3 regions of the Bradyrhizobium sp. BR2003 genome follow, and region 1 is predicted to be linked to each of the others. Evidence: riboswitches for the same ligand, from Rfam matches in the RefSeq annotation. Region 1 holds a riboswitch; each other region holds the start of a gene.
The links. Region 1 has a riboswitch for cobalamin ahead of E2I15_RS28170 (TonB-dependent receptor). Riboswitches for the same ligand answer to the same signal wherever they lie in the genome.

Region 1 (10,013 bases):
AATCGAAATTTCAGTTAGTCAAAGCGAAGGGCCTTCATGCAACGCGTAGGCACAGTGGGCCGCTGCCCGACGATCCGTGGCGGCCTCGCAGCCATTTTTGCCTTGACGTCACTGGGGTTGTTGGCCTCCTGCAATTCCGCGACGGTCGGCGAGAGCGTGGATGCGTCCCAACTCGACGTCACCGACAAGGTGCGCTCGCTGGATCTGGCGCAGCGTCAGCCGCAACCGGTGGGCGCACTGGCGGCGACGGGCGGCGGCCAGAGCGGCGGCGTCCGGGCGGCGATGTATGACGGAAGCGAAGTGACCGCGGTCGCGGACGCGCGGCCGCAGCCGGCGTCGAACGGCAATGGCTTCGATCTGAACTTCGAGAGCACGCCGGTGGCGACCGTCGCCAAGGTGGTGCTCGGCGACATTCTGCATGTCGGCTACACCATCGACCCGCGGGTGCAGGGCACGGTCAGCCTGGTCTCGGTCCGCCCGGTGCCGAAGTCCGACATGGTCTTCGTGCTTGAAAACGCACTCCGCCTGAGCGGCGTCGTGCTGCTCAAGGATACGGCAGGCTATCGCCTGACGCCGCTCGGCGACGCCGTCGGCGGTGGCCGCGTCGATGCCGCGGCGGCCAATCCGGAACCCGGATTCGGCATCTCGGTGGTCCCGCTGCAATATGTGTCGGCGCAGACCCTCATGAAGCTGACCGACAGCTTCGCCACCAGGGCGGGCGCGATCCGCGCCGACACGACGCGCAATCTGCTGCTGATCCAGGGCACCGGCGCCGAGCGCCGCACCGCGGTCGATACCGTGCTCAGCTTCGACGTCGACTGGATGCGCGGCCAATCCGTCGGCATCTTCCCGATCTCGAGCGGCTCGCCCGCGCCGGTCATCGCCGAGCTGGAGAAGATCGTCGATTCCGGCGAGAACGGCCTCAGCCAGAACGTCATCAAGTTCATGCCGATCGCGCGCCTGAACGCGGTGCTGGTGGTGACCAAGAAGCCCGACATGCTGCACACGGCCGCGACCTGGATCAAGCGCCTCGACCGCAACGATACGGCACGCACCTCGGTCCATGTCTACCGCGTCAAATACGGCGACGCGCGCCAGATGGCGCGGGTCCTGACCGACATGTTCCTTGGCGGATCGTCCGGCAACCTGCTCGACAGCGCCGACAGCCAGCTCGCGCCCGGCTCCGGCACCTCGTCGACCTCGAGCGTCGCCGACCGTCTGTCGCTCAACAACAACAACGGCTCGAATTCAGGCATGAGCGGCTTCGCATCCCGCGGCACGTCGGGGACAGGCGCAACAGGCCAGGGCCTGGGCCAGGGATTTGGCGCCGGCGGGCAAGCGAACAATCCCAACAATCCGGGCCAGGGCAACAATACCGCGCTGGATGCCGGACGCGGTGCCGGCGGCGGCAACGGCCAGCCCGTCATGCAGGACGTCCGCATCACGCCCGATGTCGTGAACAACAACCTGCTGATCTATGCCGACCAGGCCAACTACCGGATCATCGAGGCGACGCTGCTGCAGATCGACGAGCCGCAGCTCCAGGTCGCGATCGACGCGACGATCGCCGAGGTCACGCTCAACAACACCCTGTCCTATGGCGTGCAGACCTATCTCACCAGCCAAAACCTCGGCCTGAAGCCGAACACCGGCTCGATCCTCGGCACCCAGGCCACTTCCGCGCCCGCGACCACCACGGACGCGACCACCGGCGCGGTCTCGGTCGCGGGATCGCTCACCAATGCCTTCATCAACCAGAGCTTCCCGGGCTTCAACTTCCTGATCGGAAATGCAACGCAACCGAGCCTGATCCTGGATGCGCTGCACGCCGTCACCAGCGTCAAGGTGCTCTCCAATCCCTCGCTGGTCGTGATCAACAACCAGGTCGCGACCCTGCAGGTCGGCGACGTCGTCCCGGTCTCCACCGGTAGCGCGACGGTGCTGACCACGAGCAACACGGTTGTCAACACCATCGACTATCGCAACACCGGCATCATCCTGAAGGTCTCGCCCCGCGTCAGCGTGAACGGCACCGTGCGGCTCGATGTCGAGCAGGAGATCAGCAACGTTCCCCAAAGCAACGGCAGCACGGTCAACCTGACGCCGACGGTGTCGGAGCGACGGGTCAAGAGCCAGATCTCGGTGGCCAACGGTCAGACCGTGCTGCTGGCCGGCCTGATCAGCGAACAGCAGAGCGGCGCCCGCAATGCGCTTCCGGTGCTCGACCAGATTCCGGGCCTCGGTGACGCCTTCGGACATCAGAGCAACGGCACCCAGCGTACCGAGCTGATCATCTTCATCCGCCCGCAGATCATCCGCAATGGCTCTGACGCCCAGACCGTGGCCGAGGAGCTTCGATCGAAATTGCGCGGCAGCATCGCCACGACATCGACCAATGCGCCGATCACCACCAGCTATCACTGAGCCGGGCAGCAGGATGCGCCGCGTCCTCGCACAACGGACAGGCCTCTCGACTTCGCTTGCGATCGTGCTTTGCGCGATGACCGCCTCTGTCGCGAGCGCCGACAGCGTGGCGCGCGGATCGGCCGCCTTCCATCGCGGCGACTATGTCCGGGCGGCTCGGGAGCTCGCGCCGGCCGCCGAGCGCGGCAATGCACGCGCGCTCGGCATGCTCGGCTTCTTGTATGAGCACGGCTTCGGCGTGCCGCAGGCCTACGCAGCCGCCGCCGACTGCTACTATCGCGGCGCCGTGCAGGGCGACCCGTTCGCGCAAGCCCAGCTCGGCCTGATGTACGACAAGGGTCACGGCGTTCCGACAGATTTCGTGCTGGCCTACAAATGGCTCAATCTGGCCGCGGCCCGCTCGAACGGGCGGCAACGCGACGCCTATCTTCGGTTCCGCGATGCGGTCGCATCCAAGCTCTCGACCTATGAGATCATTGCCGGTCAGCGATTCGCACTGGAATGGGCGCCCGATCGGCCGGCGCCGGACGTGCACCTGACCGTCAAGTAATCGCAGCTTACGCGGGCGTGCGTACGAGGCTCGCGGACACGCGCCTGCCTCGTACCTTCCGCCGCCGCAACCGGCGCCAGCCGATCACGATCCCGCTGATCGAGATAATCGTGCCGACCGCCGACAGCAGCCACACCACGACGTCGCGCGCTGGCGAGATGCGCAGCAGCAGCGGGAAGTCGAGGCTGTGCAGCGCGTTGAACAGCCAGCGGTAGGACCGGCGGCTGTCGTCGCTGCGGTCGAGGACCTCGCCGGTGACGGGCGAGACATGCAACCAGGTGCGGGCGGGATCGTCGAAGCCGATCCGCAGTACCGGCAGCTCGCGCGCCTGGTGCAGCGTGTACCAGTAGGCGTCGGGTTGATCGAGCTGCCGTGCTGATGTCATCGCAGCGCCGGGCATTGCGTGTCGGGCGGCAGCGATGATCTCGTCGCGCGAGAGGGTCATCTGCGCACCGGTCACAGGATCGGCGATGCTACGGCGGCCGTTACCATCGTCGAGCAACATCAACCCGTGTCCGCCGATCCAGACGAAGCGCGCCTCCACCGCCGGCATCGAGGGTGCCGACGGGAAGCTGGCGACGATGTCGGGCGTATCATGGCCGCTGTAGCCGATCGCAATCTCTCGGGTGATGCCGCGAGCGGAGAACGCGCCGCCGGGATTGAGCGACAGCCAGCCGCTGAACATCCAGGTCAAGACGCAGATGCCGCCGATCAGGCCGGCGATGTGATGCCAGGCCATCCAGCCGCGATAGGGCGAGACGACGCCGCTCGCGTAGCGGCGCGTCAGCCGCAGGCGCAAAATGCCGATCCAGAAGCCGGTGACCGCGACGACAAGACAGACACCCGAGATCCACAGCACCACATCCCGCCACAGTGGGCCGTCCTTGCGCAGGACGGTCGGATAGATCCAGTGCGGGATCGCGCCGAGCCAGTTCCAGATACGCTCGCGACGCGTGGTGTCGAGCGCGATCTCGCCGGTACGCGAGGAGACGTAGAGCTCGGTGCCATCAGGGTCGCCGAGGCCGATCAGATAGAGCGGCCGCAACGGATCGAAGCGCGCGGTGACCGACCATTGGTCGCGCGTCACTGTTTCGATCAAGCGTGGCTGCACCGCCTGCGGATGATGGCGTGCGATGGCCAGCGCCTGGTCCGGCGTGATGCGGTCGATCACGCTGCCGTCGATCGCCGAAACCGTGATCGCCTCTCCCTGCCAGCCGGTCACCCGATAGACGGGCGTGTCGTCCATCATCGAAAGCCGCAGGTCACGCGGATAACGCTCCACGCCCGCGATCGCCATCGCACGATCGGGTGCGAGCTGCACCTTGTTCCAGGGAATGACAGGGAGCGCGGCGAGGCGCTCGCTGTCGGTGAGACGCGGAAACGCCACGTACATCATGACGAGGCCGGAGATGAACCACATCGCGAACAGGAGACACGTCGCAATGCCGATCCAGCGATGGACGATATAGAGCCACCGCCGCCCGCGCCGGATCAGAGCGTTGCGCATGGTCAGAACTTCACGTTGACGGACAATTCGGCGGTGCGCGGCATGCCGAGCAGCCATTGCCCGGTGCCGTTCGAGGTCACCGCGTAGACCTTGTCGAGCAGATTGTAGAGGCGGAACGCGACCGTGGTGCGGTCATCCGGCTTCCATCTGATGCCACCATTGACCACGTTGTAGCCCGGCCGCAGCTGGGTGTTGGCAAGATCGGAGTACATCGCGCCGACGATCTGCACGCCGCCATAGACCGACCAGTTAGGTGCGAAATCCCAAGTCAGCCAGACGTTCGAGACCTGCTGCGGCACGTTGACCGGGACATTGCCGTTGTAGCTGACGATCTTGCCGCCGACCACCTGGCTGTTGTTGTCGTATCTGGCGCGCAACAGCGCAAGATTGGCGTCGACGCGCCAGGCGTCGCTCAGCTCGAGCCCGATCGATCCTTCGACGCCGCGCGATGATTGCTGACCGATCTGCAATGCCAGGCCCCCGGTGGGATTGCCGGGGTCGGGAATCGTCAGCCCGGTCTTGACGATCTCGTAAGCGGCCAGCGTCCACTCGCCGCGGCCGCCCCAGAACGACTGCTTGACCCCGATCTCGGTCTGCTTGCCGGTCGCAAGCTGGAACGTTTTCTGCGTGGTCGACAGCGAGATCAGATTGCTGACCGGATCGACGCCGACCGCGTACTGACCATAGAACGCGAGGTTCTTGATCGGCTCGTAAACGAGGCCGGCGCGCCAACTGGTCCCCGATAGCGTCGTCTCGAAACTGTTTGCCGGCGTCTTGTAGTCGGTGCGGTCGACCTCGGGGCGATCATACCTGACCCCGGTGACGAGCGACAATTGATCGGTCAGCGAGAGACGATCCTCGGCGAACAGCGCGTATTGATTGACGATCGCGTTGAAGCCCGGCGTCGTCGCCGTCGTCGTCGCGAAGAACGATCCCGGATCGAACACGTAAGGATTGACCGACGACGCGCCGCCATAGGGCGAGTTGTTGGTGTGGGTGAAGTCGATCCGGTTGACGTCGAACCCGGCGACAAACTGGTTGGCAAGTCCGAACATATGACCGCTGAAGGTCGTATCCATCCGGTTGCCGAGCTGCTTCTGGTCGTGGAAGATTTCGATATAGCTCGTGCGATCGATCAGCTGGGTCTTCGGATTCCAGGTGTAGTTCTCGATGTCGCGCCAGTGCCGCTCGCTGGTCAGGTGATACAGCGTGTTGTTGACCTTGATGCCGTCGGCGACGTCCCACTCGGTCTTGAACTGGGTCCAGCTGTCCTGATAGCGGATCGCGCTATCCAATGCGTTGTAGTTCTTGAAGCGCAGCGCGTCCTGGATCGAGCCGTTGATCAGCGGCGTGCCGAAATAGCGCGACGGACTGCGGTCGCCGTAGTCCTCCGACAGCGTGAAGGCGAGATTGTCCGACGCCTGCACCCGCACGGCAGCGGAGACTACCGCGTTCGAGGTCTTGTCGCGATCGACCCAGCCGTCCGACATGTTGCCGGTGGCGTTGACGCGGTACGACACATTGGGATTGATCGGACCGGTGCTGTCCACCGAGAGCCGCCGCGTCATGTTGCTGTCGAGCGAGACCTCAGCCTCGTTGTAGGGCGTGCTCTGCGGCTTCTTCGGGATCACGTTGATGACGCCGCCGATCGCGCCTTCGCCATACAGCACCGAGGCCGGGCCGCGCAGCACCTCGATGCGCTGCGTCGACCAGGTGTCGTAGGGGAACGTCAGCGTGCCGGAGCCGATATAGAAGCGCGTGCCGTCATACAGCGTCATCACCGAGTTGCTGCCGGCAAAGCCGCGGGTGCTGAACGACAGGCCGCCATTGCCGGGCGCAGGCGTTGCGGTGAACCCGGCCGCGTCCTGGGTGACGGCATCGAGCACGTTATGCTGGCCGCGCTCGGCGATGGTCCGCGCCGTGATGATCTCGACGCTGGCCGGCGTCTGCAGCGGCGTCAGATTGAGACGACTGCCGGTGCCGCCCTGCGTGGTGGCATTGAGCGTCGGCGATGCCGCTCCCGATGCGCCTGACGCCGCGGCGCGCGGCATGTTACCGGCTGGTGCGGCCGTCGCGAGCCTCGGCCGCGGCCGCGCCGCAGCGGCCATGTCACGGCTGCGCGCCGCAGGCTTCGGCTTTGCCGCAGCGGAAGGCGCGACCTCGATCGGATCGAGCCTGGTCGGCGGAGGTGTTCGTGCCGAGCCTTCGGCCGACAGCAGCAGCGATGACAGGGAGCAGACGAGACCGAGGCGCCATTTGCGCGCAACGGGAGAGGACGGAGACATGAAACGACTCGCGGTAACGTGGCACGTCACCGCGAACGCGGACTGGCGCATTGCCCAAAAGGCAGTGCTCCGATCCCACCAGGACGCCCCCGCCCGATGTGCTCGCGTGTGACCACGACTGACGGTAGGTCTCCTGGCTCACGGGTCTTCGCCTGTCGACGCCTTCCCGGGCCTGATAGCCCAGTGGCAAATTGACGAAAGGCTCGCCGTTTACAGTTGCGGGGACAGCTGCGGCATTGGGGTTACCCTCGCACCGCATTCCCTTTTGATCCCCGAAGGGAACCGTCGGCAAAAACGATAGGTGGTGCCGGCAAGGCTGTCAATTCGATGCGATTGTCGCACACATGCTTTGCCAGGTTATGCTGCGGCGATGACACAACGGCATCTGCGGCTGATGCGGATTCCCTCTAGTCCCGTCATCCTGAAGAGCGCGCAGCGGCGTCTCGAAGGGTCGACGGCCACCAGCCGGGCCGTGCATCCTTCGAGACGCGCTCCTTTTAGGATGACGGGAAATGGAGGTTTGCTTCACCCGGCTTCGACGCATCCCTGCATCACCTCATCAATCTCCGCGCCCGACAGAGCGCCCATCTCGGCGATGAACACGATTCGCGTGCGCGGCACGCCGGGCGACGGCACGCCCCCCGCAGCCAAGGTCGCGCGGCCGCCGGCGAGTTGAAACACGGTCAGCCGGCCGGGCTGCTCCACCGTCTCGAACAATCCCTTCGCCCGCGCCAGCTTCGGCGCCAGCCTGCCGATCGCCTGCTGCAAACGCGGCAGCAGCACCGGCCGCTCCGAGGTCCAGCTCAGCGTCTCGAAGCGATCAGACGCCGGCCGTCGTGGCTGGGTCTCGCGCGGCGCCGGCACATGATCGAGATCCGCCGGGAACAGCAGCGCGGCCGGCACCTCGCCATGCAAGGCATCGACCACCACGGCCGCCGGACGCACCGCGCGCACGGCGTCGCGGATCGCGGCACGCGCGGCGGCATCGGCGAGATCGACCTTGCTCAGCGCCACCACGTCCGCCGCCCGCAGCTGCGAGCGCAGCAGCGCATCGTTCAGCATCGCCGCAGGCTGCGTCGCGTCGACCACGCAGAGCACGGTCTCCAGCGGCGCCTCCTTCCAGATCACGGGATCCATCAGGTTGCGCACGATGTCGGCGGGATCGGCGATCCCGCTGGTCTCGATCACGATGAATTCGGGACGCGGATCACGCCGCAGCAGCGTCGCGAGCGTGCGCAGCAGGTCGCCCTCCAGCGTGCAGCAGATGCAGCCATTGCTCAGGCTGACCACGCCGTCGCCGGCGCCCGCGATCAGCTCCGCGTCGATATTGATCGCGCCGAAATCGTTGACCACGGCGGCGATGCGCCGCCCTTGCGCATGCGCCAGCAGATGGTTGACGACCGTGGTCTTGCCCGCCCCGAGGAAGCCCGCGACCAGCAGGATCGGGACCGGCACCTCAGCCCCCGGTGACGGGCCGGCGCACCGGCCGGCCGGGACGCGCCGCGACATCGAGCACGCCATCGCTGATCAGCGGCTGGCCGCTGACCACGAGATGCCGCACGCCCTCCGCCGGACGATTCATCGCGGAGAAGGTCGCGCGGTCGCTCAGTGTCTCGAAGTCGAACACCACGACATCGGCGTCGGCGCCGGCCTGCAGCCTGCCCTTGGCCCGCATCGCCGGCGTGCTCGCCGACAGGATCTCGGCCGGGATCAGCGCGCATTTGCGGATGCCCTCGAGCAGCGACACTTTCTTGCGCTCGCGCACCCATTCGCGGATGAAGCGGGTGAAGCAGCCCGCCGAGCGCGGATGCGAGGTGGCATCGTCGGGCAGCGGCCAGGCGTCGCCGCTGTAGGCGCGGCCATCCGACAGCGTCCACGGCATCGCGTCGGAGGCGATCGCGCCGCCCGGATACAGCACCGCCATGTCGAGCAGATCGCGATGATGCGCGTTGTTCTCGATGTCGAGCACGTGCCACAGCACCAAGGTCGAGGGCTCTTCGGCCTGTGCCGCCAGCAGCTCCTCGCGGCTGCCGAAACGGTGACCATCGGTCACGCGCTGCACCGAATCGTAGCCGAGGCCGTTGCGCTCCTCGAATTTCGGATCGCTGAAGAAGGTCGCCGCCAGCACGGTCGAGCCGGTGCCGTAGGGATAGGCCTCCACCGTGATCGGCAGGCCCTGCGCCTGCGCTTTCGCGATCAGCGCGACACAGCGTTCGATATCCGTCTTGCTCGACGAGTTGAAGTGGCAGATGTGCATGTGCGCGCCGGTGGCGCCGGCATAACCGATCAGGCGGATATAGGCTTCCGCCGCGCTCTCTGGATCGATCCGCGACATGTAGGCGACGTGGGTGAAGGTCGGCACCGCATGATCGGCCGCGAGCTGGCACACCGCGGTCAATTCCTGCACGCCGGCGCCCGGCGCATAGGCGTTGAGAATGCCGATGCCGATACCGCCCTCGTTCAGGCCGATCGCGAGGCGGTCGAGGATGCCTCCGACCTCGCCTTCGGTCGCGACGTTCTCGATCCAGCGGCGATCGCGCATCGCGGCGCCAAACGATTCCAGCGAGCTCTCCGAATTCGAGCCGGTCATCGCGCCGATGCGCGCGAAGGCCCAGTTGGCGGCAGCGCCGTAGTTCAGCACCCTGCCCTTCTCGGCCTGGCGCTTGTACCAGGACGCGACCGGCAACACGCCGGCCTCGAGGTCGAGCGAGGTCGTCACCCCGTCGAACGCCTGCATGCGATCGGCCGGAATGGTCTGGCCATGCGCGTGCAGGTCGATGAAACCCGGAGCCACCACGAGCCCGGTCGCGTCGATCTGCCGCTCGGCCCCGCCGAGGCCGCTGCCGACCGCGGCGATCTTGCCGTCGACCACAGCGACATCGCCGATCGCGTCCATCCCGCTGGCCGGATCCACCACCCGGCCGCCGCTGATCACCAAGCCACCCATCTCGCCACTCCCCGCATTCCGAAACCGACCGGTCTCCTGTCGAGCACAGAGAAGCGCATCGCACTGGTCGCAGCAAGCCGGCCAGGGTTGTGGCGACATGCTGTGACGGAATATCCGCCGCGCCGTGATGGCGATTGCAGAGTGAGGCCCTTCCTACGTTCCGGTTGCACGCCGCGGCGCCAGCCCGCGCCAGAGATCGAAGCCGGGCTTCACGCGGCTCGCCACGAGTTTCGGCGGCGTGCGGTCGTTGGCGATCGCCGCCTCGACCGCGCGCTTGAGCCTGACATTGTCGATCTGCGC
Region 2 (10,013 bases), on a different contig from region 1:
CGGGACTTTTGTGCCGAGGCGCCGGGCCGCCGCCGCGACGCCGGCCTCGTGCGCGGCATAGTCCGCAGCCAGCAGCAGATCGGTCTCCGGCAGATCCTGGGTGTGAACAAAACTGTCCGCGGCCGCGAGCCGCGCCTCGATGCCGGCGCGATCGGGCCGCATCTCGCCGTCGGATGCGAGAGCCCATGACGATGCCGACAGCCAGGCTTCGCCGGCCGCCTCGCGCGCCTCCGCCGTGAAGACATCCGGCATCGATGCAATGCCAACGCCATAATATCCGGGGCGAGGACCGAACACGCGCGAGATGCGCTGCCGGTAAGGGTTCTCGTCCGCCTCATCACAGCGTTCGGACAACGCCTCCGCCGCGGCTTCGAACAACTGGGCCAGCCCTGAGAAGACGTCGCGGAACAGCCCCGACACGCGCAACGTGACGTCGATGCGCGGCCGGCCGAGCTCCGCCGGCGCGATGATGTCGTAGCCCGCCACCCGTCCCGATCCATGATCCCAGCGCGGCGCGATGCCCGCGAGGTGCAGAGCCATCGCAAAATCCTCGCCGGCGGTGCGCATCGTCGACGAGCCCCAGAGGTCGACCACGAGTCCCTTCGGCCAGTCGCCGTGATCCTGCAAATGACGGCGCAGCAGTTCCTCGGCAAGTTTCACACCCTGCGCATGTGCCGACGGCGTCGGCACCGCGCGCGGATCGACCGCAAACAGATTGCGTCCGGTCGGCAGCACATCGCCCCGTCCACGCCAGGGCGAGCCCGACGGCCCCGGCGCCACGCGCCGCCCCGCGAGCGCATCGCGCAGCGCCGCCCTCTCCGCCTCGCCGCAGGCGCCCTGCCCGAATATATGCAGGCCGTCGCCGAACTGGCTTTCCTTGAGATCGCAGACGAAACGATCGATCTGCGGAATGGCCTCGGCCGCGGAGACCGACGCGGCGAGACCGAGATCGTCTTCCAGCCCGGCGAGGCGCGCTTCGTCGCGGATCGCGGCGATCAGGCGCTGCCGCCGCGCCGGATCGAGACCATCGGCAGTCGAATACTCATCGAGCAAGCGCTCGAGACGGCGCAGGCCTTCCGGCACCACGGCCTGTGCCAGTGGCGGCGGCAGGTGGCCGATCGTCACGGCACCGATCCGGCGTTTGGCCTGAGCCGCCTCGCCGGGATCGTTGACGATGAAGGGATACACAACAGGCAGATCGCCGATCAGCGCCTCCGGCCAGCATGCGGATGACAGCGCAACCGACTTCCCCGGCAGCCATTCCAGCGTGCCATGCGCGCCGATGTGGACGACGGCATCGATGGCCCGCTGCCTGAGCCACAGATAGAACGCGACATAGGCGTGACGGGGCGTGCGCGCCAGATCGTGATAGTCGGCGTCGCGCTGCCCCACCTCACCACGCTCCGGCTGGACGGCGACGACCGATTTGCCGCAGCAGATCGCCGCGAAATGAAATGCGCCGTTACGGCAATCGGGATCGTCTTCCGGCGCGCCCCATGCGCGGCTGAGATCGTCCTGCAGTTCTTGCGGAAGGCCGGAAAGCGCCGCGCGATAGTCGGCGACGTTCCACGTCAGTTTCCGGCGCAACAGCACGTCGCCCAGCGACTCCACCGGCTCAACATCAAATCCCGCGGCCGCGAGATCCGTCAGCAACACCTCGACCGAAGCCGGCGCATCGAGGCCGACGGCATGCGCGATCTGATGCGGACGGCCAGGATAGTTCGAGAGCACCAGCGCAAGCTGCTTCTCTTGCGCCGGCTTGCTGGCGAGCCGATGCCAGGCTGCGACGCGCGCGGCAATTGCCGCGACACGCTCGGCGTCCGGTCGATGCGCAAGATGCGCGAATTGCAGCTCGGGATCGCGCTCACCAGGCGACTTGAAGCTCACGACGCCCGCGAACAGGCGGCCGTCGACCTCCGGCAGCACCACATGCATCGCGAGATCGCCGGGCGAGAGCCCGCGGAGCGACAAGGCCCAGTCCTCGCGCCGCGCCGTCGACAAAGCGACCTGGAACACCGGGCACGATGCAGCGTCGAACGGCGTCGTGCCGTCGTCACCGGCCGCAGAGAACGCGGTCGCATTGACGATGGCCGCTGGAACGCATTGCGCGAACTGGACACGCAGCCAATCGGCCACGCCCGCCGCCTTCAGCGAGGTGACGAACACGCCGTGCGCATCGAAACCCCTCTCGCGCAGTGCATCGATCAAGGCATCGACCGGCGCCGTGTCGCCGGCCGCGAGATAAGAACGATAAAACGTCACCAGCACGCGCGGCCGGCCATCCGGTGCCGGCAATGCCGCGATGGCACCGCGCCGCGAATCGTAGGCGCCGATCTCGGGAAGATCGATCTCGCCGACCACAGGCCCGGCATAAAGTCCGGACGCCAGGGCCAGTTGCGCGATCACGGCCTGCGCGGCAACGGGGCCGCCCTTGTCGCACAGCACCTTGAGACGGCGCAGCGTCGAGACCGGCAAGGTCGAGAATTCATCCAGCCGCAGATCGTCGCGGCCATCGGCCGGCAGCACCACCAGGGCAATGCCGCGCTCCTTCGCCAGTCGATGCACCGCGGCCAGCCCGTATGACCAATAGGGCTCGCCGCCGATCAGCCGAACCAGGATGCCGCGGGCGTGCGACAGCGTCCGCTCGATATAGGTATCCACCGACAGCGGATGGCGCAGCTCCGCGAGATTGGCAAGCCGCAGCGACGGCAACGCAGCGCGGCCGCGCCGCCAGCCGGCCGCGAAGGCAGCAATATCGCTGTCGGAAAACGACAACACCACGAGATCGGCCGGATCCTGGCCGAGGTCCCTTGGCGTCGCGGTCTCCTCAAGGCCGCGGCTCTCGCGGAAGACGACGTGCATCAGACACCAAGCCGTGCCCTGATCGCGGCTTCATCGATGTCGGCATGTTCGCCGATCACGACGAGCTTCGACTGCCGCGCCCGGGCGCCCCAGGGCATGTCGAACTGATGCCGCACCCGCTCGCCGACCGATTGCACCAGCAGCCGCATCGGCTTGCCCTCGACCGCGATGTAGCCCTTGGCGCGCAGCACATTCTGCTCGCGCGCCAGTCCCTTGATCGAGGCGACCAGCGCGTCGACATCCGAAACTTCCGGAAGATCGATCACGACGGAATTGAAATCGTCGTGCTCGTGTTCCTCCTCGCCATCGTGATGCGACGGCCGCGCCGCGAGATCGTTTTCCGCCGCCGCCTCGAGGCCGAGGATCACGCGCGCGTCGATCGTGCCGTCGACGACGGGCAGCATCGGCACCTCGCGCGGCATCTCGGCCGCGATCACCGCTTTCGCTGCCTTGATCCCCTCCGCCCCGGCGAGATCGGCCTTGGTCAGCAGCACGAGATCGGCACAGGCGATCTGGTCCTCGAACACTTCGGACAGCGGCGTCTCGTGGTCGAGATTGTCGTCCGCTGCGCGCTGCGCGTCCACCGCGGCCGGATCAGGCGCAAACCGGCCGGCGGCGACAGCCTCGGCATCGGCCAGCGCGATCACGCCGTCGACCGTGATCCGCGAGCGGATCTCCGGCCAGTCGAACGCTTTCAGCAGCGGCTTCGGCAGCGCGAGCCCCGAGGTCTCGATCACGATGTGATCGGGCTTCACGTTCCGCGCCAGCAACTGCTCCATCGCCGGGATGAAATCATCGGCGACGGTGCAGCAGATGCAGCCATTGGCGAGCTCGACGATGTTCTCGGCCGGACAATTGGCGTCGGCGCACGACTTCAGGATGTCGCCGTCGACGCCTTCGCTGCCGAACTCGTTGACCAGCACCGCGAGCTTCTTGCCGTTGGCATTGCGGATCAGATGCTGGATCAGCGTCGTCTTGCCGGAGCCGAGAAAGCCGGTCACGACCGTGACCGGAATTTTGGCGAGCGTGGTCATTCTGCGGCCTCCGGCACGACGGCGATGGGTGGAATGCGGGCGAGCGATTGCTTGCGGAAGATTTCCGGACGGCTGCGCCACGGCACGATGCCGTCAGGCGCCGCCGCATAGGCGGAGGCACCGGCGATCACATCCGCGGCATTATCAGCGGATAAGCGGCCGTAGACATAGGACCACCGCCCCGGCGCGCTGAGCGCGACCGAGCAACCCTGGCTGCAGGCCGACAGGCATGCGACGGGAACCAGATTGACGTCATCGGGCACGCCGGCCTCGACGAGCGCGGCATGCAGGCGCGCACCGGGCGCGAGCTCACCTTCCGCCGGCGTCTGGCCGGCGCGGCAGGTGATGCAGACATGAAGTGTAACGCTCATCGCCCTTCCTGGATTGACAGCGGGAGCGATGAGGCACACGAACCGATTTTGGACAGGTTCGTTCCCCGTCGCGGAACACCCCGTCCGCCGGTCTCACAACATGCTGCGTTGGCAGGTCTCCCGGCTTGCGGAGCAGGTTTTACCCTTCGATGCCCACCTTCCCGACTCCATATGGAATCAGTGGCTTGGGTATCTCTCCGGTCACGGTCGCGGGGGCGGCTGCGCTTCGGGCGAACCTTGCGGTCATCGCCCTATCGCATTCCCTCTTCGCCTGTCGTAGGACAGGAACCAACGCAGGACCACCATTCGTCCAAGCCTCGCACTTGTCAAGCCGAAGGAACGTGATGACTTCAGATGGAAACGACGCTGCGGACGGCGCCGTCGGCACCGATTCTTCACTGGATGCGCGGCACGCGGACAAGATGGCGAAAAAGAAGGCCGCCCGCGACCGCATCATGGCGACCAAGAGCGGTGAAAAGGGCCTGATCATCGTTCATACCGGCGCCGGCAAAGGAAAATCCTCCTCCGCGTTCGGCATGATCGTGCGCTGTGTGGCGCACGGCTTTCCCTGCGCAGTGGTGCAGTTCATCAAGGGCGCCTGGGATACCGGCGAGCGCCGCCTGCTCACCGGGCATTTCGGCGATCTCTGTCAATTCCATGCGATGGGCGAAGGCTTTACCTGGGAGACGCAGGATCGCGCCCGCGACATCGCGGCAGCGCAAGCCGGCTGGGAAAAGGCCAAGCAGCTGATCGCAGATCCGAGCCTGCGCATGGTCGTGCTCGACGAGATCAACATCGCGCTACGCTACGATTATCTCGCGATTGCCGATGTCGTCGACTTCCTGACGACGTCGAAGCCGCCGATGACCCATGTCGTGCTCACCGGGCGCAACGCCAAGGAGGAGCTGATCGAGATCGCCGATCTCGTCACCGAGATGACGCTGGTGAAGCATCCGTTCCGCTCCGGCATCAAGGCCCAGCCGGGCGTCGAGTTCTGACAGACATCACCATGGCGCGCGCATTGATGATCCAGGGAGCAGGTTCCGACGTGGGCAAATCGCTCATCGTCGCCGGCCTTGCGCGCGCCGCCCGACGGCGCGGCCTGCGCGTGCTGCCGTTCAAGCCGCAGAACATGTCGAACAACGCGGCGGTGACCGTCGACGGCGGCGAGATCGGCCGCGCGCAGGCCTTGCAGGCGCTCGCCGCCGGCGTCGAGCCGCACACCGACATGAACCCGGTGCTGCTCAAGCCCGAGAGCGATGTCGGCGCCCAGATCATCGTGCACGGCAAACGGATCGCCACCGCACGCGCGCGCGAATATGCCGGCATGAAACCGTCGCTGATGGCCGCGGTGCTGGAGAGTTTTGCGCGCCTGAAGGCGCGCGCCGATCTGGTGCTGGTCGAGGGCGCCGGCAGCCCCGCCGAGATTAATTTACGCAAAGCCGATATCGCCAATATGGGCTTTGCACGTCGGGCTGACGTGCCCGTGGTGCTGGTCGGCGACATCGACCGCGGCGGCGTGATCGCGCAGCTCGTCGGCATCAAGACGGTGATCGATCCCGACGATGCCGCGATGATCCAGGGCTTTGTCATCAACAAATTCCGCGGCGATCCGACATTGTTCGATGATGGCTACCGCCTGATCGAAGAGCGCACCACCTGGCACGGCTTTGGCGTGCTGCCCTGGTTCGTCCGCGCCGGCGAGCTTCCGGCCGAAGATGCGCTCGGGCTCGGCGAGGCGCGCAAGCCGGGCCAGCGCAAGATCGCATTCCTTGCGCTGTCGCGGATCGCCAATTTCGACGACCTCGATCCGCTCAAGCTCGAGCCTGGCGTCGATCTCGTGATGGTACGTCCGGGCGAAGCCATCCCGGGTGATGCGAAGCTCGTCATCCTGCCTGGCTCGAAATCGACCCGCGGCGATCTCGCCTTCCTGCGCACGCAGGGCTGGGACATCGATCTCTTGGCCCATCATCGCCGCGGCGGCCATGTCCTCGGCCTGTGCGGAGGCTACCAGATGCTCGGGCAGAGCGTCGCCGACCCCGATGGGATCGAGGGTCCTGCCGGCGAAACGCGCGGCCTCGGGCTGCTCGATGTCACGACTGTCATGAGCGAGCAGAAGACCCTGACCCGCGTCAGCGCAGTGCATGCTGCGACCGATCAACCGATCAGCGCCTACGAAATCCACATCGGACGTACCGACGGCCCGGATCGCAGCCGGCCCTTCGCATCGCTCGACGGCGCAGCCGAAGGTGCCGTTTCCAGCGACGGGCGCGTTCACGGCAGCTATCTGCACGGCCTGTTCGCCTCGGACGAATTTCGCAAGGCTTTCCTCGCGCAACTCGACATCGCGGCGGCTGATCAGCCCTACGGCGCCAGGGTCGAGAACGCGCTCGATGCGCTTGCCGAGCACATCGAGACCCATCTCGATGTCGAAGGCCTGCTCGCGCTGGCGCGTTAAACGGACAGCACGGCGGAAAGACGCGACCATTCGGCCTCGCTGCCCGGCAAGCCCAGCCGCAACCACCCCGGCTTCTGCCGGAAAACCCGCGACCAGATCTGGCCGCGGGCAAGCTTCTCCTGCGCGGCCAGCGCATCGCCGACTTCATAAAGACGAAACAGCGGCGTGCCGCCGAGCAGCGTCCAGCCCTGCGCTCGCGTCGCCGCGTCGAGCCTGACGCAGTCGTCCGCGAGCCGCGCGGTTGTCGCCTTTGCCCAGTCGCGATCGAGCAACGCGCGTCGTCCGATCGCAATCGCGGCGCCCGAAACCGGCCATGGGCCCGCCATTGCGGCAAGCGCGGCGATGTCCGCCTCGCTGCCGATCGCGAAGCCGAGGCGCAGGCCGGCAAGTCCGTAAAACTTGCCGAATGAGCGCAGGATCAGGAGCCCCGCGCGTCCTGCTTCCGGTGCAAGAGACAGGTCAGGAACGGCGTCCGCAAAGCTCTCGTCGATGACGAGCCGGCCAACGCGCGGCAACAGGGCCAGCAACTCCTGCCGATCGTGGCGTTGTCCATCGGGATTGTTCGGATTGACGACGACGGCAATGTCCGCTCCCGCGAGCGCGGCGAGATCGGACATCTCGGCGACGTCCCAGCCGGCGGCCGACAACACCGCGGCATACTCATTGTAGGTCGGCGCCAGGATCCGCGCCCGGCCGCGAGACGCCAGATGCGGCAGCAACTGAATGGTGGCCTGCGCACCGCCCATCGCCACCATCGGCGCGTCGGTGGCATAGGCCTGCCGCGCGGCGTCGTGCAGCGATTCAAGATCGGATCGCGACGGCAACGCGCTCCAATGCCGCGGCTCGACATCGACCAGGGGATACGGCACCCGATTGATCCCGGTCGACAGGTCGATCCATTCGTCCGCGGCGCCGCCGAAGCGCTGCTGGGCGACATCCAGATTCCCGCCGTGCTCACGCATGCGCCGCTCCTTCACGCCAGCGCCACGAACGCCGCAGCCAACAGCATCATGGCGTAACGATAGAGTTTCAGCCCGGTGAGGACGTCAGCACCAGCCGGATCGCGCGCCCCCTCGTTCAGCCAGGGTTCATCGGCGATGCGACCGTGATAGATGCGGGGACCGCTGAGCCGCACGCCGAGCGCGCCGGCCATCGCGGCTTCCGGCCAGCCGGCATTCGGCGAACGATGCCGATGCGCATCGCGCAACATGCATGACCACGCCTGCGAACGGTTCGGCGCGAGCAGCACGAACAGCAGCCCGGTCAGCCGTGCCGGAACGAGATTGGCGAGATCGTCGATCCGTGCGGCTGCCCAGCCAAAGGCTTCGTGCCGCTCGGTGCGGTGGCCAATCATCGAGTCCAGCGTGTTGATCGCCTTGTAGCCAAGGATTCCCGGCAGGCCGAACAGCGCGCCCCAGAACACCGGCGCCACGATGCCGTCGGATGCATTCTCAGCGAGGCTCTCGATGGCGGCGCGCGCAATGCCGGCATCGTCGAGCGTTGCCGGATCACGTCCGACAATCTGCGCGACCGCCGAACGCGCGGCCGTGATGTCGCCGGATAGAAGAGGACTTGCCACCGCGGCGACATGGTCATGCAGCGAGCGCACGGCAACCAGCGGCCACGCCAGGACACCGACAAGGACAACGCGAACCCATCCGGATGCAAGCACGGACTGAACGGCCCAACCGAGCGCAACCATCAGCGCGATCACCGAGATCGCGGCCGCGACGCCAGCCACGCACCGGAACGCCGGCGGGTCGGAGGCACGGTTCCAGGCGCTATCGACAACATTGATCAGCCGGCCGAGCCAGGTCACGGGATGGCCGATACGTGCAAACAGCCACGTCGGCCAGCCGATCAAGGCATCCACCGCCATCGCCACCGCCATCGCTCCCGCAAAACCCACGCTACCCTCTCCTCGCCGCGATCCCCCTGATGCGCAAGACATCGGCCGAGCGCAAGCCCTCCGTAACGGATTTCGGCTTTGTCTTTCTCCGCGATTGGTGGTTAGAGCGTTTCCGAACGACGTGCGTACCGGTCGCACAGGAGATGATATGGCCGTCATTCTGATCACGGGGGGAGCCCGGTCCGGCAAGAGCCGGCGCGCCGAACTTCGTGCGCGCAGCTTTCCGGGACAGCCGGTCTATATCGCGACCGCCGAGGCGCTCGACGCGGAAATGGAGGAGCGGATCGCCAAGCATCGCACGCGGCGCGGCAGCGACTGGATCGAGCGCGAGGTGCCGCTCGATCTCGTTGACGTGCTGTCCGAGACCGATGGCGGCGGCGCGAGGCTGGTCGATTGTCTGACGCTCTGGCTATCCAATTTGCTGCATGCCGGGCGCGACTGGTCGCAGGACGTGACGCGGCTGGCGGGTGCGCTGTCGCGCCAGCACAGCCCGGTCGTGCTGGTCACCAACGAGGTCGGTCTCGGCATCGTGCCGGACAATGCATTGGCGCGGACTTTCCGCGATGCCGCAGGAACCATGAACCAGACTATCGCCGGCATCGCAGACGAGGTCGAGTTCGTCGTTGCGGGCCTGCCGATGAAGCTTAAATGAAGTCCGAGATCGATCCTGCCAAGGGCCCCGCGATGGTCTCATTCGACGATGCGTTTCGCCGCCAGCTGCATGAGCTGTTCGTGTGGCGGCGCGACGTGCGGCGCTTCCGAACCGATCCGCTGCCGGATGGCGCGATCGAGCGGCTGATCGAGATCGCCTGCCTGTCGCCTTCGGTCGGCCTGAGCCAACCCTGGCGGTTCGTCATTGTCGACGATGCGGCGCGCCGCCGCGCGGTCATCGACGACTTCAAGGCCTGCAACGCCGATGCGCTGCGGTCCTATTCGGGCGAGCGCGCCGCCAAATATGCCGCGTTGAAATTATCAGGCCTCGAGGAGGCGCCGGGCCATCTCGCCGTGTTTGCCGAGAAGACCGACCAGATCGGCGCCGGTCTCGGCCGCGCGACGATGCCGGAGACGTCGGAATATTCGGTGGTAGCCGCGATCTGCTCGATGTGGCTTGCCGCGCGCGCCGAAGGCATCGGCATCGGCTGGGTATCGATCCTCAATCCAGAACGCATTCATGACGTTCTGGAAATCCCGCACTCCTGGAAATTTATCGGCTATCTCTGCATCGGTTACCCCCAGACCGAATGCGACCGTCCGGAGCTCGAACAGGCCAAGTGGGAATCGCGGCGAGGTCCGGATGAATTCACCATCCGACGCTGACGGCGCAGAGGACGCCGCCGCGAATGGCGGCGTTCAATGGCGCACCGACATCGCCTCCCTGG
Region 3 (10,013 bases), on a different contig from region 1:
GCGGCTTGATCTTATTGACGCCAATCTGGGCCAAAGTTGTCGTCAAGTGAAGCAGTTTTGCCCTAACATCACATATGTGATGGAGGTGAGGTACTTGACCCGCCGAGGAGCCAGCCATGCCGAATCCGAACAAGACGGCCATCGTCAAATCGGCCATGCGGACGTTCGCAGTTCTGGAGTTCTTTCGGAAAACAAAGCGGGCTGCTTCCGTGACCGAAATATCGTCCGCGTTGGAGATGCCCCAATCGAGCACGTCGGTGTTGCTTCGATGTCTCGTCGAATTGAACTACCTGGAATACGAGCGAAAGACCCGGCTTTTCATCCCGAGCTACCGGGTCAATCTGCTGGGTGACTGGATCCGTCGTTCCCCGTTCCGTGATACCAAGCTCACCGATCTGATGGAGGAACTCTGGACCGCGACGGGCGGCGAAACCGTCATGCTCGGACAACAGGCCGGCGCCGCCGGGATGCAATATCTGCACGTTGTCCCCGGCGGCTCTCAGCTTCAGTACACGGCACAAGCCGGTCAAATACGACCGATGGTGCGGACAGCGCTCGGACATGTGCTACTGAGCCAAATGCCGAACACCAAAATTCGTGGCATTATCCGGCGCAACAATGCCGAGGAGCCGAGTCAGTCGGCGCGCGTTCGCGAATCCGCCTTTCTCGAAGAGGTCGAGCGCATTCGCCGCCGCGGCTTTTCCGAGACAGGCGGCCGCACGACGCCGGGCGCAAACACAATAGGCATGCTCGTTCCCCTGCCGAAGCGACGCGCTCCGCTCGCGATCGGCATCGGCGGCCCGATCGAACGAATCGCGGCAAAGCGCGCGCACATCATTGAAGTGATGCAGAGCCGGCTGAAGGAGCTGACAGACGCAGCCGGGCCAAAATTCGTTTGAGAAAAGACCTCTCAGGACGCGTAGCGCGTGTCGTGCGAATGACGGAGCCGTAGCCCGGATGAAGCGGAGCGCAATCCGGGGACTTGTGCAGCGGCGAGACTGAACTGCACCCCTGATGTGAGACACGATAATCAGGGACAGGTGCCGAGCGCCTGAGGCGGCGGGGCGGGTTGATGGGTTAGGGCCGCATGGCGGGGCTGCTGCGCAGCAGCCCCGCCATGCGGTAGATTTGTTTCGAACTCGGCTGGCGGCCGGTAAGCCAAAGCCGAGTGCAGCCGCTGACGATTGTATACCTGTTCGATGAAGGCGCCGATCGCATTTCTCGCCTGCTGCGCATCGCGATAGGTCTGGCCGTTGACCTCCTCTTGCTTGAGGGTCTTCATGAAGCTCTCCGCTCTGGCGTTGTCGTAGGGATTGCCGACCCGGCTCATGCTCGGGGCGACGTCGTGCTGCTGGAGCAATTCGGTGTAGTCGCTACAGGCGTATTGGATACCCCGGTCGGAGTGATGGATCAGGCTGCCGGGCCTCGGTTGGCGCGCCGCCAGCGCCATGGAGAGTGCCGCGATCGCCAGGCGCGCCTCTAGGTGCGTCTCCAAGGCCCAGCCGACGACACGCCGGCTGAAGGCATCGAGCACGATGGCGAGATAGGCGAACTCCTCCTGCAGGCGGATGTAGGTGATGTCCGCCACCCAGAGCTGATCGAGGCCACTCGGCACCATACCGCGGGCCAGGTTCGGTACCACCCGCCACGGGTGGCGCGAGTCGGTCGTAACAGGCACGAACGGCTGCTGCCGCAGGCACAGCAGATTATCCTCTCTCATCAGGCGAAGCACGCGCTTGCGGTTGACCACAAAGCCTTCGCGGCGCAGCTGCGCGGCGATCCGGCGATAGCCGTAATGCCTATAGGCAAGCGCCAGCCGCTGGATTGCGTCCCGCACGCCGGTTTCCTCGGCACGTGGGGCGCAAGCCGCCCAATGTCGGTAGTAACCGGCCCGGCTGACGCCAGCCAGGGCGCACATCCGTTCGATCGTCAGTTCGCCTTGCCGCGGGGGGATCGTCATCGCCTGGATGACCTCGTAGACCCCGTCACGCCAGGCCCGCTGCTCGGCCGGCGTGCTTCCTTGACCCGCCGCAAGGCTTGCCGAAAAAAATCCAGTTCAATCTGCTGCTGGCCGATCTTGCGCTCGAGTTCGGCAATCCGCTCCGGCGCGCCCGGGTCGGCCGCCGCAATATCGCGCGCACGCTTCCTCACTGCTGCTGGAACAACCGCTTCGCCCTTGCGGGGGCGACCCAGCGGCCGCAGCGCTGCCGCCCCGCCTGCACGAAACAGATCGCGCCAAGCGTAGAGATCCTTGCGCAGCACCTTCAGCTCGTCTGAAAGCGCCCTTATCCGCTCGCCCGCCAGAATGCGGCGAACCGCCTCAAGCTTGAACTCTCGGCTGAAAACACGGGGTGATTTGTTGGGCATTCGTTCTCCGTTAGAGAACTGTCCCTAATTTCCCGTGTCTCACTTTTGGGGGGCACTCCATTAAGTGCCCCCGGATTGCGCTTCGCTTCATCCGGCTACAAGGTCACCATGTCACTCGCTGCAACTCTTCCGTCAGCCGGTCCAGCGCATCCGCCAGCATCACGCCGCCGCACACGGTGAGCCGCTCGGGCAGCACGATGCGCTTGCTTTGCGGATAGAAGCGCTCCAGCGCCGGATGCAGCAGGAAGGCGCGACCGTCATCCTCGGCGCGGTCGCCGGCTTCCGACACCAGGATGAAATCCGGCCGCAGTTTTACGATCGCCTCCAGCGAGGCAAATCCGCCCGCACTGAAGCCGAGTTCGCCGGCGGCGTTGGCGAGGCCGGCTGCCGCCAGCAGCGAGCTGACCAGGCTGCCGTCGCCAGGCACAAACCCGCGCCGCTCCAGCGGCAGCACGCGGTAATGATGCGCGCTTGCCGCCGCCCGCGCCCGGGCGGTGGCCGCATCGAGGCGCGCGATCTCGGCTTCTGCGCGATCGGGATGCTGCACCACATCGCCCATCGCGCGGATCTGGTCCTTCACTTCGTCCAGCGTGCGCGGCACCGTGAATTCGACGAGGCGCAGCCCGTTGGCCTTCAACAGGTCGCGCGTCGCGCGCTTGTCGAACAGGCTGACCACGACGAGGTCGGGCTTGAGCAGCAGCACGTCCTCGGCCTCGCCGGACAGACGCGGAAAGTTTCGCGCCTTCTCCGCGGCCCAGGATTGCCAGGCATCGCGCGAGAAGCGGCTGAGGCCGATGATCTGGTCCGGATCAGCCAGCGACAGCACGAGCTGGTCGCTGCAGACATTCATCGAGACGATGCGCGGTCCGGCGGCGGACGCGGTGTCGGCTGACGCGAGCCACACGAGAAGTGAAAACATCAGGGCAAGGCAGGATGACGCAAGATAGCGTCCGCGCGAAGACAGCGCCCCCTCTTCCGCTTGCGGGGAAGGGTTGGGGTGGGGGTCGTGCCGCAATGAACACTCCTTGAGTGGAGAGAGACCGCACCTGCTGCGCTCTTCGAGCGCAGCAACCTCCCGCGCAAGCGGGAGAGGTGAACTGAGCTCGTGGTGAGCCCGCGGCCTCATCACACGTCCGCCCACGGCACGATGACGGCTTCGCGCTGAAATTCGGCACGATAGGCGCTGACCCGGAACACGCTGGCGAGGACACTCTCCGACAATGCTTCAGCAGGCGCACCTTGCGCGGCCAGCCGCCCGTCCGCGAGCACCAGCACATGATTGGCGAACCGTGCGGCGAGCCCGAGGTCATGCGTCACCACGATCACCAGCACACCGGTGTCGGCGACGTTGCGCAGCTTCTGCATCACGTCGATCTGGTGGCGCGGATCGAGCGAGGCGGTCGGCTCGTCGGCGAGGATCACCGGCGCCTCCACCGCGAGCACCCGGGCCAGCGCGACGCGGCTGCGCTCGCCGCCGGAGAGTTCGGTGACGCGGCGATCGCTGAATTCCGTAACGTCGACCGCCTGCATCGCGCGGAGCACCGCCTCCATATCCGTCGGCGGCAGCCGCGCCGGATCGGTCGCACCGTGCGGATAGCGGCCGAGCGCGACGATGTCGCGCGCCGGCAGCGGCCAGTGCACCATGTGGCCCTGCGGCAGATAGGCAAAACGTTTCGCACGCTCGCGTAGCGGCAGCAAGGCCAGCGCATCGCCGCCGATCCGGATCTCGCCGCCCGACGGGATCAACCCGGCCAGCGCGCGCAGCAGCGTGGTCTTGCCGGCGCCGTTCGGCCCGACCAGCGCGACCAGGTGGCCCGATGGCAGCGACAGCGAGATATCGTGCAGCACCTTGCGGCTGCCGAGCGAGGCATTGAGAGCGGCGGCGGAGAGCAGCGTCATGCCACGCCTCCGCCGAGCGCGCGGCGTTCGCGCATGATCAGATAGAGGAAGAACGGCACGCCGATGATCGAGGTCAGCACGCCGACCTTGATGTCCGATGTCGAGGGGATGACGCGCACCGCGATATCGGCGGCGAGTAGCAGCGCCGAACCGGTGAGCGCGCTCGGCACCAAGAGCCGCGCCGGATCGTGACCGATCAGCGGACGCATCAGATGCGGCGCGACGAGGCCGATGAAGCCGATCGTGCCTGTCACCGCGACCGCGCCGCCGACGCCGAGCGCCACGCCCGTGATGACGAGTAGCCGCAACCGTCCGACATCGACGCCGAGGCTCTGCGCCGCCTCCTCGCCGAGCGTCAGCGCGCGGAAGGCGCTCGCCTGGCTGAGCAGGATGGCGGCGCCCGCGACGATGAAAGGCAGTGCCAGCACCACGTGCTGGAAGCTGCGGTCTTCCAGCGAGCCGAGCAGCCAGAACGCGATCTCCAGCACCACGAAGGGATTGCTGGAGAGGTTCATCACCAGCGCGGTTGCCGCCCCGGCAAAGCTCGAGATCGCGAGCCCCGCGAGGATCAGGATCAAGAGCCCGGCATTGCGGCCGGCGATCGCAAGCAGCGCGAACACCGAGCCGAAGGCGGCGATGATCGCCACGACCGGCAGCGCGTAGGAGCGCACATCGGCGAGGCCCAGCGCGATCACCAGCACCGCGCCGAAGGCCGCCGATTGCGGCGCGCCGAACAGCGACGGCGAGGCCAGCGGATTGCGCAGCAACCCTTGCAGCGCCGCGCCGGACAGCCCGAGAATAGCGCCGATCGCGAATGCCAGGATGGTGCGCGGCAGGCGGATCTCGCGCACGATCACCTGCGCCACATCGCTGCCGCCGCCGAACAGCGCCTCGATCACCACGAGCGGCGACAGCCGCACCGGCCCGATGCCGAGCGAGATCACCAACAGCAGGATTACGAGCGCAAGCAGCGCCGCGGTGGCGCCCCACCGGCGTCGCGCCGCGACCTCGGCCGCCAAGGCAAAATCCTGCACGCTCATTGAATCCATGCTCTTACAGCGATCGCCGTGGCAGACAAGCGACACTCGACAAAAACCGTGGCCGCCCGACTGCCGCCGGATTGACTTTGCTGCCCGGCCGAACCCTAGATGAACATGACGGTTCTTTCATGAGATGAAAAGGGAATGCGGTACGGGGAAACTCCCCCAACGCCGCGGCTGCCCCCGCAACTGTATGCGGTGAATCCTTCGTCACAGGCCACTGGGAATCTCGGTCCTGGGAAGGCGACGAAGGGTAACGACCCGCGAGCCAGGAGACCTGCCGTCAGCCGTGGTCACACGCGAGGATGCCGGTCGGGGAGTACAGGCATGAGCTTCACCTGATGCTGCAAGCACGATGGTGAGACTGGTTCGCGGTGACGTGCCACCGACGTTACCGAGGCCTCGCTTATGCTCTCCTTCCCTAGCCATCGGCGGCACCGCGCGCTTCTGCTCGCGTCGACGATGGTCGCGCCGGCAATCCTTGTCTCCACCGCGCGGGCGCAGCAGGCGCCCGCTCCCGATCAGCTGCCGGCGATCGAAGTCACCAAGCCGGGTGACCAGAACGTCACGCGCGCCAGGCCGGCCGCCGACGAAGCTCCGGCGCCGCGCCGCCCGGCGCCGGGCACCGCGCAGAGCAACAATACGGGCAGCGGCAGCGGATCGGGCACGACAGGGACCGGCGTGGCCACCGGAACGGGTGGCACCGGCGGCGGCCGCCAGTTCGCCGGCATTGTCGGCTCCTCCTCGGCCGTGATCACCGCCGACGACATCGCGCATTCGCCGGTGCAGTCGCTGCCCGAGATCCTCGCGCAGGTGCCGGGCGTGCAGCTGCAGACGCCCTATGGCGGGCCGAATGGCGCCAAGACCTCGGTCGACCTGCGCGGCTTCGGCGCATTCGCGACCGACAACACCCTTTTCCTGCTCAACGGCCGCCGCCTCAACGACGTCGACAAGGCCGGCTTCGACCTCACCACGATCCCGCTCGATTCCATCGAGCGGATCGAGATCACGCGCGGCAACAGCGGCGCGGTGCTTTACGGCGACAACGCGGTGGGCGGCGTCGTCAACATCATCACCAAGACCGGCGTCGGGGGCCCGCCGACGACGATGCGGGCCGAGGCCGGAGTTGGCTCGTTCAACACCCGCATGGCCGCGGTCTCCGCGGCGCTCAATTCCGGACCGTGGTCCACCTCGTTCTACGGCAACGGCATCAAGTCCGACGGCTACCGCGTCAACAATGCGCTCGACCAGCGCAACGCGGTCGGCAACATCAATTACACCACGCCTGATCTCACCGCCTTCCTCACCGTCACCGGCAGCGACCAGAAGCTCGGCCTGCCCGGCGGACGGCTGGTCGATCCGTCGATCGGCGTCAACGAGCTGCTCACCGATCGCCGCGGCGCCGCGACGCCGTTCGACTATGCCAACCAGCAGACCGCCAGCGTCACCGCCGGCTTCACCAAGACACTGATGAACGGCGTCGACCTGATCGTCGACGGCGGCTGGCGGCAGCGCGAGACGCAAAGCGGCTTCTTCGGCACGGTGCCGACCATCAGCTCCGCGTCGACCTACAATGACGCCGCGCTGCAAACCTGGTCGCTCACGCCGCGGCTGAGCGTCAAGAATATGATGCTGGGGATGCCGTCGACGATCCTGACCGGCATCGACTATTACGATTCGACCTTCCGCGAGGCGCGCGGCGCCTATGAGGGCGTCGACCCATTCCACATCTACAATATCGAGCAGCAGAGCGTGGCCGGTTACTGGCAGCACACGATCGGGGTGCTGCCGACGACCGACTTCTCCTACGGCGCGCGTGTGCAGAACATCAGTGTCTCGGCGCGCGATCGCTACGACCCGAACGCGCCGTTCGCGTTCGACGCGCAGGCGGCGCCGCTCGACAGCAACGAGACGCAATACGCGCTGCATGTCGGCGTCGAGCATCGCCTGACCGACACCTTCTCGGTGTTCGGCCGCGCGGCCCGCGCATTCCGCACGCCCGATGTCGACGAACGCGTCGCGTCGGGTCCGTCATTCGATCCGCTGACCTTTGCCCCGATCCCGCAGACCTTCCAGCTCAAGACCCAGACCTCGCAGGATGTCGAGGGTGGCTTTCGCGTCAGGACCAACCGCTTCCAGGTCCAGACCAGCGTCTATCTGATGGATCTCGATAACGAGATCCATTTCAACCCGGTGCTGTTCTTCAACACCAACCTCGATCCCACCCGCCGCTACGGCTCGGAGACCAGCGCGTCGCTGAGGATCAGCGACGGCGTGACCCTGCGCGGCGGCATGGCGATCACCCGCGCGGTCTTCCGCGAAGGCATGTGGGCCGGCAACGACGTGCCGCTGGTGTCGCGCTATACCGGCAATCTCGGCGTCACCTGGAATATCTGGCAGAACTATCTGGTGTTCGATGCCACGGTGCGAGCCTGGAGCGCGCGCATCATGGACAACGACCAGGCCAACACCCAGAGCCGGATTCCCGGCAACGCCACCGCCGATATCAAGCTGAGCGGGCAGTATGACCGCTTCTTCTGGTCGCTGAGCGTGAACAACCTGTTCAACGCGCTCTATTACGACTACGCCATCGCGAGCACGTTCACGGAGGGCCGCTTCTCGGCCTATCCGCTGCCCGGCCGCACCTACATGGTAAAGGCCGGTGCGACGTTTTAGAGCTATCCGGTGTGGCGGGGTGTGCCCCCGCCGTACCGTCTCATCACGTTACAAGCGTCCGCAAACTGGCGTAGAATTCCGCCAGCTGATTTGACCCGTGCAGGGGAAACCCATGGCCAAGGCCGGAAAGACGAGCAAGGACGGCGCCAAGACCAAAGACAAGACCGACGATAAGTCGAAGAAGCCTCAGCCGCCCGCAGCGCTGCAGGACGATGACTATTACGAGGATGGCGACATCGCCACGCCGAAGCTCGACCGTTACGGCAATGATGACGAGCCATTGTGAGGCGCGGCAGAGGTCCATCCAAATGTCCCGGGCGCAGCTGCGCGCCGGGTTGCGGGCGGCGGCCTCGTAGCTTGCGAGCTACCGAGCCCGGCTCATCGTCGCCAAGCAGACATTAGGTCGCAGCGGAGTCATGGGCTGGCCCCTCTTCCGGATTGGTTGCCGTGCTAGGCTCCGTATGGACGCCGGGTCCTTGCTTGGGGGGCGGTGCCATGAGGTTTGCGAAGGCGGTGCTCACGGTTCTTCTGCATGATCGCGTCGACGTGCGACCCGTCCAGTGCGCAACAAGCCCCCAGGAAGGTAGGAATCCTCGTCAACGGCAGCCCGTCTCCGCTGTTCGACTCCATCAAGAAGAACCTTCTGAGCGACTTCGCCGACCGCGGCTATCTCGAGGGACGCGACATCGTCATCGAGCCGCGATTTGCCGACTCGAAGCTCGAGCGCCTTCCGGCCCTCGCAGGCGGCCCGGGCCGTGGGCGTCGAGATCCCACCCTAGCTCTTGAAGCGCGCGGACAAGGTCCTGCAGTGAGTTCGCACTGAGGGATACTATCGAAAATCGCCGTTTTCGATCGCCTTGATACTGCCGCGATCGAGCAGATGCGCACCAAAACCACCGCGCGCCAGCGATGAGGCGATCTGCGGTGATGCCAGCAGCAACGCCGTGGTCATTGCAAGCGGCACGGCACTGAGCCAGTCGAGCCGCACCGGCGTCAGCTCTTCGCTGCTTCCCCGATAGTGCCCTTCGCCCGTGGCGATGCGGCCGCATTCCCGGATCAGGTCACGCCGCGTGCCATCGCGCGATGCGCTGCCGAGCAGCGCCTGCATCGCCAGATGCGTCCGCACCCCCGCGCGCCCCTCGGCGAGCGGCGCCGGGGTCTCGCCGCGCGAGACGCGCAGCAGCAAATCGACCAGATCGACGCCCGACTGAAAGGCGTTCATCGGCTCGACCAGCCGCGGGTTGCAGTCGATCAGCAGCGGCGTTGCGCTGTCGAGCGGCATGATGACGTCGACCGAGAGCGCGCCGTGCCAACCAAGATGCGCGCCGATGGTCTCGAGGCCGGCGCGGATCGCCGGCCGGCTCACGCTCTCCTTGATCGCCTCGCCGCCGCCGACACCGGCCGCAATCTGGCGGTAGGCATGGAAGCCGACAAGCGTGCCGTGGCAGAACACCGACTGCGCCTTCTCGACCGTGCCGGTGATCAGGTCCTGCGCCAGCACCTCGCCGGCAAAATCGTCCGCGGACTCGAGGTCGTAGAGCGCGCGATTGAGATCGCCGGTATCGCGCACGAACCAGACGCCGCGGCTGGCGGTGCCGACCGACGTCTTGACCACGGATGGAAACCGCACTGCCTCGCGCAACTCCTCGGCCGAGTTCACGATCCGGGTCGCTGGCTGCGGCAGGCCGAGCCGGTCGAGCAGACGGCTGAAGCCGGCCTTGCTGTGCACGGCGCGATAGCTGGCGAAATCCGGCAGCGCGAGGCCGGTACGTGATGCCAGCCCCGCCGCGGCGCGAGCGAACAGAAAGCCCTGTTCATGGGTCGGCAGCAGTACATCGAAATGCCGCGAGGCCAACAGGCGCTCGACGAAGCGCAGGAAGCCGGCCGGATCTGACCGCAGCGGCGGACAATGGTGGTATTTGCGGACAAAGCGGGAGTAGCGCGCCAGGCACCAGCGCGAGGGGTCGCAAACCTCGACGTGATGGCCGGCCAGCCCCAGGATCGTGATCGCCTCCCGGCCGGAGGTGCTGG

Region 2: linked by a shared signal. The riboswitch ahead of E2I15_RS15685 (DUF1636 family protein) and the one ahead of E2I15_RS28170 (TonB-dependent receptor) in region 1 are both predicted to bind cobalamin.
Region 3: linked by a shared signal. The riboswitch ahead of E2I15_RS18875 (TonB-dependent receptor) and the one ahead of E2I15_RS28170 (TonB-dependent receptor) in region 1 are both predicted to bind cobalamin.

The regions. Positions count from the first base shown of each region.
Region 1 covers NZ_SMYJ01000032.1:323,281-333,293, forward strand. Annotated here, with positions in the region: gene gspD (type II secretion system secretin GspD) at 37-2,424, shown strand; gene E2I15_RS28160 (tetratricopeptide repeat protein) at 2,501-2,974, shown strand; gene E2I15_RS28165 (PepSY-associated transmembrane domain-containing protein) at 2,982-4,481, opposite strand; gene E2I15_RS28170 (TonB-dependent receptor) at 4,484-6,766, opposite strand; cobalamin riboswitch at 6,873-7,068, opposite strand; gene E2I15_RS28175 (CobW family GTP-binding protein) at 7,292-8,221, opposite strand; gene E2I15_RS28180 (amidohydrolase family protein) at 8,223-9,713, opposite strand; gene E2I15_RS28185 (hypothetical protein) at 9,867-10,013, opposite strand, start outside.
Region 2 covers NZ_SMYJ01000021.1:47,525-57,537, forward strand. Annotated here, with positions in the region: gene cobN (cobaltochelatase subunit CobN) at 1-2,862, opposite strand, end outside; gene cobW (cobalamin biosynthesis protein CobW) at 2,862-3,896, opposite strand; gene E2I15_RS15685 (DUF1636 family protein) at 3,893-4,267, opposite strand; cobalamin riboswitch at 4,361-4,575, opposite strand; gene cobO (cob(I)yrinic acid a,c-diamide adenosyltransferase) at 4,612-5,265, shown strand; gene E2I15_RS15695 (cobyric acid synthase) at 5,277-6,725, shown strand; gene cobD (threonine-phosphate decarboxylase CobD) at 6,722-7,687, opposite strand; gene cbiB (adenosylcobinamide-phosphate synthase CbiB) at 7,699-8,634, opposite strand; gene cobU (bifunctional adenosylcobinamide kinase/adenosylcobinamide-phosphate guanylyltransferase) at 8,783-9,286, shown strand; gene bluB (5,6-dimethylbenzimidazole synthase) at 9,319-9,951, shown strand; gene E2I15_RS15720 (hypothetical protein) at 9,929-10,013, shown strand, end outside.
Region 3 covers NZ_SMYJ01000025.1:276,799-286,811, forward strand. Annotated here, with positions in the region: gene E2I15_RS18845 (IclR family transcriptional regulator) at 117-899, shown strand; gene E2I15_RS18850 (IS3 family transposase) at 1,031-1,960, opposite strand; gene E2I15_RS18855 (helix-turn-helix domain-containing protein) at 1,957-2,367, opposite strand; gene E2I15_RS18860 (ABC transporter substrate-binding protein) at 2,471-3,286, opposite strand; gene E2I15_RS18865 (ABC transporter ATP-binding protein) at 3,493-4,266, opposite strand; gene E2I15_RS18870 (FecCD family ABC transporter permease) at 4,263-5,306, opposite strand; cobalamin riboswitch at 5,408-5,605, shown strand; gene E2I15_RS18875 (TonB-dependent receptor) at 5,769-7,982, shown strand; gene E2I15_RS38775 (hypothetical protein) at 8,095-8,268, shown strand; gene E2I15_RS18880 (hypothetical protein) at 8,515-8,805, shown strand; gene E2I15_RS18885 (ATP-grasp domain-containing protein) at 8,812-10,013, opposite strand, start outside.